Regions from separate parts of the Chromobacterium sp. W521 genome, predicted to be linked through region 1. Evidence: predicted binding sites of a transcription regulator. Region 1 holds the regulator's gene; the other holds the start of a gene.
The links. The regulator FNR, encoded in region 1, switches genes on or off when oxygen is low (the NO sensors DNR and NnrR bind a similar motif). The targets are predictions, from matches to a motif close to TTGATNNNNATCAA.
Positions count from the first base shown of each region.

Region 2: a site for FNR is predicted at 1,710-1,723, ahead of ACUXV1_RS20465 (formate/nitrite transporter family protein). Genes of this name have one in related genera too.

Region 1 covers NZ_JBRBAF010000005.1:21,990-25,406, reverse strand. Annotated here, with positions in the region: gene hemN (oxygen-independent coproporphyrinogen III oxidase) at 1-1,138, opposite strand, end outside; gene fnr (fumarate/nitrate reduction transcriptional regulator Fnr) at 1,248-1,994, shown strand; gene ACUXV1_RS08605 (DUF1853 family protein) at 2,276-3,199, opposite strand; gene ACUXV1_RS08600 (RNA methyltransferase) at 3,189-3,417, opposite strand, start outside.
Region 2 covers NZ_JBRBAF010000015.1:91,718-95,134, reverse strand. Annotated here, with positions in the region: gene ACUXV1_RS20470 (HAAAP family serine/threonine permease) at 1-711, opposite strand, end outside; gene ACUXV1_RS20465 (formate/nitrite transporter family protein) at 1,941-2,777, shown strand; gene pflB (formate C-acetyltransferase) at 3,005-3,417, shown strand, end outside.

The sequences.
Region 1 (3,417 bases):
GGATGTCGTCATTGTCCAGCGTCAGCCCGCGCAGCACCGGCAGATGGCCGCTGTCCAGCGCCGCGTAGTAGCTGTCCAGATCTTTGGCGCTCTGACTGTAGCAGGGGCCGACCTTGCCGATGGAGGACACGCCAAGGCCAATCATGTCGCAGTCCGCATGCGTGGAATAACCCTGGAAATTGCGCTGCAGCCGGCCCTGGCGCAAGGCGGAGGCCAGTTCGTCGTCCGGCTTGGCGAAGTGATCCATGCCGATGAACACATAGCCGGCGTCGGCCAGGCGTTGCACCGAGTCCTGCAGGATGTCCAGCTTGGTTTCCGGCGACGGCAGATCGGCCTCGTTGATGCGGCGTTGCGGCATGAACACGGTGGGCAAATGGGCGTAGTTGTACAGCGCCAGCCGGTCCGGTCCTATGGCGATCACTTTGTCCAGCGTGCGACGCACCGATTCACGGGTCTGCAAGGGCAGGCCGTAGATCAGGTCGACGCTGACGGATTTGAAGCCGGCGTCGCGCGCCGCCTGGATCACCTCTAGAGTTTCCGCTTCGGACTGCACGCGGTTCACCGCCTGCTGCACCGCGGGCTCGAAGTCCTGAATGCCGACGCTGATGCGGTTGAAGCCTAATTCGGCCAGCTTGAAAATTGTAGCCGCACTGACTTTGCGCGGGTCTATTTCTATGGAATACTCCCCCTCCTTCAAGAACTCGAAATGAGTCTTGAGCAAGGTCATCAATCGTTCCAGTTGCGCGTCGGACAGGAAAGTCGGGGTGCCGCCGCCGAAATGCAGCTGTATCACCTGCTCTCGGCGCCCCAGACAGGAGGCGACCATCTGGACTTCCTTTTCCAGGTAGTCCAGATACAAGTCGGCTTTGCCGCTATCCTTGGTGATGATCTTGTTGCAACCGCAGTAGTAGCAGATAGTGTTGCAAAAAGGTATATGAGCGTACAATGATAAAGGTTTCCGGTTGGCGCCGATGCTGCGCTGCCGTAGCCAGTGGATGTAGTCTCTTTCGGCAAAACCCGGCGTAAAGCGATCTGCTGTCGGGTATGACGTATATCTAGGACCTGTCCCGTCGAGGCGTTCAATCAGAGCGCGGTCGAATTCAAAATGGGCAGGAGAAAATGGGTGGGTGGTCTTCATGTCGTATTTGGATGGCAAAACCTCTGGTGGACTGGTAAATTTGCGGAAATCCTGCGAATTTCGCTTTGATAAGGGTCAAGCTTCGTCGCAAGCTTGTACTAAACATGCCATGTCCGATCAGAACCATATCTCTTTGCATAACCTGAAGGTCTCCTGCTCCAACTGCAGCCTGAAGGAACTCTGTCTGCCAGTGGGGCTCAACCGCGAGGAACTGACCCAGCTTGACGCAGTGATCCGTCAAAGCCGCCGTTTGAAGCGCGGCGAGTACCTGTTCCGCAGCGGCGAGGGCTTCCGCTCGCTGTTCGCGGTGCGCACCGGCTTCTTCAAGACCAGCGTGGCCAGTCAGGACGGCCGCGAGCAGGTGACCGGCTTTCACATGTCCGGCGAACTAATGGGCTTGGACGGTATTTCCGCCAATGTTCACGGTTGCGACGCCATCGCGCTGGAGGACAGCGAGGTGTGCGAGTTGCCGTTCAGCCGCATGGAGAGCCTGGGCCGCGAAATTCCCACCTTGCAGCACCACTTCTACCGACTGATGAGCCGCGAGATCGTTCGCGATCAAAATGTAATGTTGCTATTGGGCAACATGAAGGCGGAAGAACGCCTGGCCGCCTTCCTGCTCAATTTGTCCCAGCGTCTGTCCACTCGCGGCTTCGCCGCCAATGATTTCATCCTGCGCATGAGCCGCGAGGAAATCGGCAGCTTCCTGGGTTTGAAACTGGAAACCGTCAGCCGCACGTTGTCCAAGTTCCAGCAGCAAGGCTGGATCACGGTCGATCACAAGCACATCCAGTTGGTGATGGTGGATGAGTTGAAGGCGCTGATTTCCGGCTGCGCTCACGCCAACGGTCATTGATCCCGCCGCTTCTGCGGAGCCTCGAAAGACGCAAGGCGTGTTTATGATCTCGCGATACAAGAGGAGGTCAGGCGAAAACGGCTGAGAAAGCGGATCGTAAACAGGTTCTTAGAGCCAGTTCAAAATCTAGCGAGCAAGAGCGAGACAAGGCGAAAACCGCTGAGAAAGCGGAATGGTCAAGTGGTACATGAGCATTTCGAAGCGGTACTCACCGTGGGGCGTATCACGAAGCGCAGCAGATTATGAACAGCCTCTTAGGCAAGCCATGAGGCTTGCCTTTTTCATTGCGGCGGCGCGCAGTCCGCGATTTGCCGCAACAAGCGCGACAACGGCGCTTCTTGAGGCCATCCCGGCGGAACGGCGAAGCCTCGCGCCACTTCATGCCAGTCGCCGTCCGGGCCGGGTTGCAGTTCGGCAAGCAATTGCGGTGCCTCTGCCTGTTCCAGCCGCGCGCGCAGTTCCGCCGCATCGGCGGTGTGTTCCCGCGAGAGGCGCGCAGGCGCCAGCCAACTGAGCCTGGGCAGCCAGGCCCAGCGGGAGTCCGCGTTCAACGCAGGCCAGTCGCCGCGCAGCGGCCAGTATTGCCCGTATAGCGGCAGGGCGCCGGGCGGCGGTTCCGGCGAGGTGTCTTGAGCGTGGAACAGCCAGCCGCTGAGCCGGGCGCCGACCGCGCAGCCGGCAAAGCCTTCCGGCAGCGTCGCTTGCGCCGCGGGGTGGCGGGATAGACGCAGTTGGGTCTGCAGCTTATGGGCTTTCAGCGCCCAGGCGTCGCGCAGGCTGGGACCGGTCAGCGTATCGGCGCTGCGGCCCAGCTGCAGGTAGAACTTGCTGGCGGCTTCCAGATGCAGCGGTTGGCCGTCCAGGCGCAAAAGGAAGTCGAATTCTCCGACGGTGCGGCCGTCTGGACCGCGCACAGGCAGATTGCTGGCGACTAGTTCGATGTGCGGCGCCAAGCGGAACCAGAACGACAGCAAGCGCTCGGCGTAATGACCCAGGCGGCGGGTGGGCTGGCGCGCCAGCCAGTGCCGCAGCTCGTCGGGATGAGCGTCCAGCGCTTGCAGCAGCGCCGGGCCGTCGGGGCCCAGCAGCCGGTGCGGCGGAATGTCCGCGCCGCTTTTCCAGGGGGAGGGCGCGGTGAGAAGAAAAGCCAGATCGCGCACCGCCGGATGCGCGTAGGGCAGGGTGAATGGCGGCCTATTCGCCATTCGGTCCGGGCGCGTCGCGACGGACTTCGCCGTCGGCAGCGCGCTGCACCTGTTTGAGGAAGCCGCGCAGGATGTCGATCTCCTCGCGCAGCATGCCGGCGCGGTTGAACAGGGTGCGCATCCGGCGCATCATCCGCTCGCTGTTGCGGCGGCGGAAGTAGCCGATCTTGTCCATGGTCTGTTCCAGATGGCCGCAGAAGCCCTCCACCTCGCCCAGC
Region 2 (3,417 bases), on a different contig from region 1:
CTTCTGCTGGTCAACGGAGAAGGAAGAAATGATGGGCGAGTGGTTGAAGGAGAACACCATTACCGGGATGGCCAGCCACAGCGTTTTGTAGAAGGCGCCATGGGACAGGGCGTCGCCCAGGCTGCCGGCTTGCTGGATGGCCGCGCCGTTCCATTCCGGAACCAGGTACAGGGCCAGCAGCATCAGGCAGGCGACAAACGGGTAAACCAGCACGCTCATGGCCTTGACGATCATCTTCTCGCCCAGGCGCACGATGGCCATCAGACCCAGAATCAGGATCAGCGACAGAATGGCGCGCGGCGGAGCGGATACGCCCAACTGGTTGACCATGAAGGACTGCACGGTGTTGGTGATGGCCACGCTGTACACCAACAAGATGGGGTAGATGGCGAAGAAGTACAGCAGGGTAATCAGCTTGCCGGCGCCCACGCCGAAGTGCTCTTCCACTACTTCAGTGATGTCCGCGCCCGGCTTGGAGCTGGACAGCACGAAACGGGTGAGGCCGCGGTGAGCGAAAAAGGTCAGCGGCAGGGCCAGCAGTGCCATGACGATCAACGGCCACAGGCCGCCGATGCCGGCGTTGATGGGCAGGAACAGGGTGCCGGCGCCAATGGCGGTGCCGTACAGGCCCAACATCCAGACGGTATCTTGCTTGGTCCAGGAGGACGAAGCGCCTGATTTGGGCAGGGGGGTGGAAACGGCTTGAGACATGATATTGGCCTTCATAAAAGACAAATGGGGTAATCGTTTTGGCGCGTCGCTCGGCGGCGCGTCGTTTTCATCTCTTGCTAGACTTTTGGTCAGTAGCTGGAACCGCTGATTAGTGATTGCCGGCTTTCATTGATGTGCATGGTATAGGCAGTTGTACTGCGGTGGTTACACATTTCAGAACATCAGTTGATTCTAATCAACTTTATTTTGAAGCAAAACGAACATCCGAACAAATACTATTTAGAACCCATGACTTACAAATAACATGATGATTTCGTTTTATTAGCATTAAATTGCGAAAAATTGTGTTTGATGCATGATTATTTCAAGAAAAATGGCTCGATTCAAAAGTGTGCCAATTTTCGATTTGTCTTGCTTTCGTGTTGCTTTGCTTTTCATGTCTGAATGGATTCGAGCGTAGAGGTGTCGAAAAATCGATGCCATAGCGGGTTGTTCGGGCTAGTTTCATCATTTTCGAACACTTCAATGGCATATTCGCTCTTGTGTACAGGTGGCCTTGCCGTTGTCTGTTCAGGCGGGTTTTTGGCTTGTGAGTTTGTATTTAAGCTGTTGACTATAAATGGATATTTTGTGATTTTTCTTGGGGAGGGAAGCTTGGGGAAGGGGGCTTGCAAGCAGCGGAACGGCCTGCGCTTCGTTAGGGAAACCACTATATCAGCATAGCGGGCGGCGCTCCGGGAAGTATGAAAATATGAAATTTAAGGCATAAAATATGTTCGAAAACGAACAAAAATATTTTAAAACGAACAATATTTGGTTGTTTTCTAACATGTTCATGGCTTTCAAACGTTTGTTTTTTGTGCAAAGTTATGATTTTTAAGGGTTTTGTATGTGTTGCTTATCGCGCAAACTTGGCGGGAGATGGCGTCTTACTGGAAACAAAGGTGGCGCAGCTGGATCTTGAGTAGTCAAAAAGCATGTAGTGGATGAGCAGTGAGAAAGTTGTGAATCCGAGCGCGCGACGGAAAGACCTAGGTTTGATGGTTATCAAACAAGAATGAAGCATTCCGAACATAAAATTTTCGTGAACCAACAATCCGTGCACCCGTTCGCGTGGGAACCAACCACCCAGGCAGCCAACAAACGCATTGCAGCAACTGGGCTTGAGCCGGCCTCTCCGCCGGGCATCCTTAGAGACGGCATAGTCAGTTGATAGGCTTCCTAATAAGGTTGACCCGCACGCAGGCGGCTCTGCCCAAGCTCGCGAAATGAAAAATATGAACCACGCCTCCACACTCGCCTATGTCGCGGCCGAAGCCGCCTCCAAACAGACCGTGCTGCGACAGCACCCTGGGCGCTACCTGTTAAGCGCCGGCATGGCCGGCGCGCTGATCGCCGTAGTGCTCAGCGTCAGCCTCAAGCTGGGCCAGGTCTTCTTCGCCGTCGGCTCCCCCGGCTACTACATCGCCGTGGCCGGCTTCTTTGGTGTGGCTCTGGTTAGCATCATCGTCTGCAAACTGGAGCTGTTCACCAGCAACGTCATGTACTTCAGCGTGGGCGTGCTCAGCGGCGATTGCCACGTGTGCAACCTGCTGCGCAGCTGGGCCATGGTCTACCTGGGCAATCTGCTGGGCGTGTTGCTGTTCACCGCGGTGTTCGCCGGAGCGGGCGGCATGGGCAACCTGCCGGCCGACCACCTGCTGTTCAACGTGGCCGCGCACAAAGTGCACGCCGGCGGTTGGGAAATTTTCTGGAAGGGCGCGCTGTGCAACTGGGTGATCTGTCTGGCGGTGTGGGTGCCGCTGCGCATGGCCGGGGACGCCGCCAAGATGCTGATGATCCTGCTGCTGGTCTTCGTGTTCTTCTTCTCCGGCTTTGAGCACAGCATCGCCAATATGGCCTTCTTCTCGCTGGCTCTGCTGCACGGCATGCAAGGCCTGGACGCCGCCGCCATCCTGCACAATATGATTCCGGCCACCTTGGGCAATATCGCTGGCGGCGCGCTGGGCGTGGGCCTGGTGGTTTACCTGTTGGAGCGCCACACCCTGCCGGTGCGGCGCGAAGCCGCAAAACCGGCCGCGACGGTGCTCGGAAGTCGTGTTTGATGTTCGTTTTCGAATGTAACGCGCCGATTACAATGGCGACGTGTTTTCTGTGGTTTTCATGGTATTGAAAATAAAGAATTTTTTCTGGTTTTTTACGGGTGCTGCGTTTGTGGGGCCGACTGCGTTTTAGTCTGCGGCAGTTGATCTTTATCAAACGATTTTTTTCGAAACCGAATGTACAATATGTTCAGTACTCAACATTTACTGATAGTTACTAGGAGGCACACATGGATGCTCTGAATCGTGACGCGACTCAAGCCAACCCCTGGCGCGATTTCACCGGTGGTGAATGGCAAAGCAAGGTGGATGTCCGCAACTTCATCCAGCTGAACTACAAGCCGTATGAAGGCGACGCCAGCTTCCTGGCGCCCGCTACCGCGCGTACCCAAAAGCTGTGGGACACCCTGAGCGAGTTGCTGAAAGAAGAACGCGCCCGTGGCGTGCTGGATGTATCCGCGGACCGCGGCAGCTCCATCACCGCGCATGACGCCGGCTACATCGACCAAGCCAGCGAAGTCATCGTCGGCCTGCAAACCGATGCTCCGCTCAAGCGCGCCATCATGCCCAATGGCGGCCTGCGCATGGTTGAGAACGGCCTGGAAGCCTTTGGCTTCAAGCTGGACCCGGTCATCAAGGATGT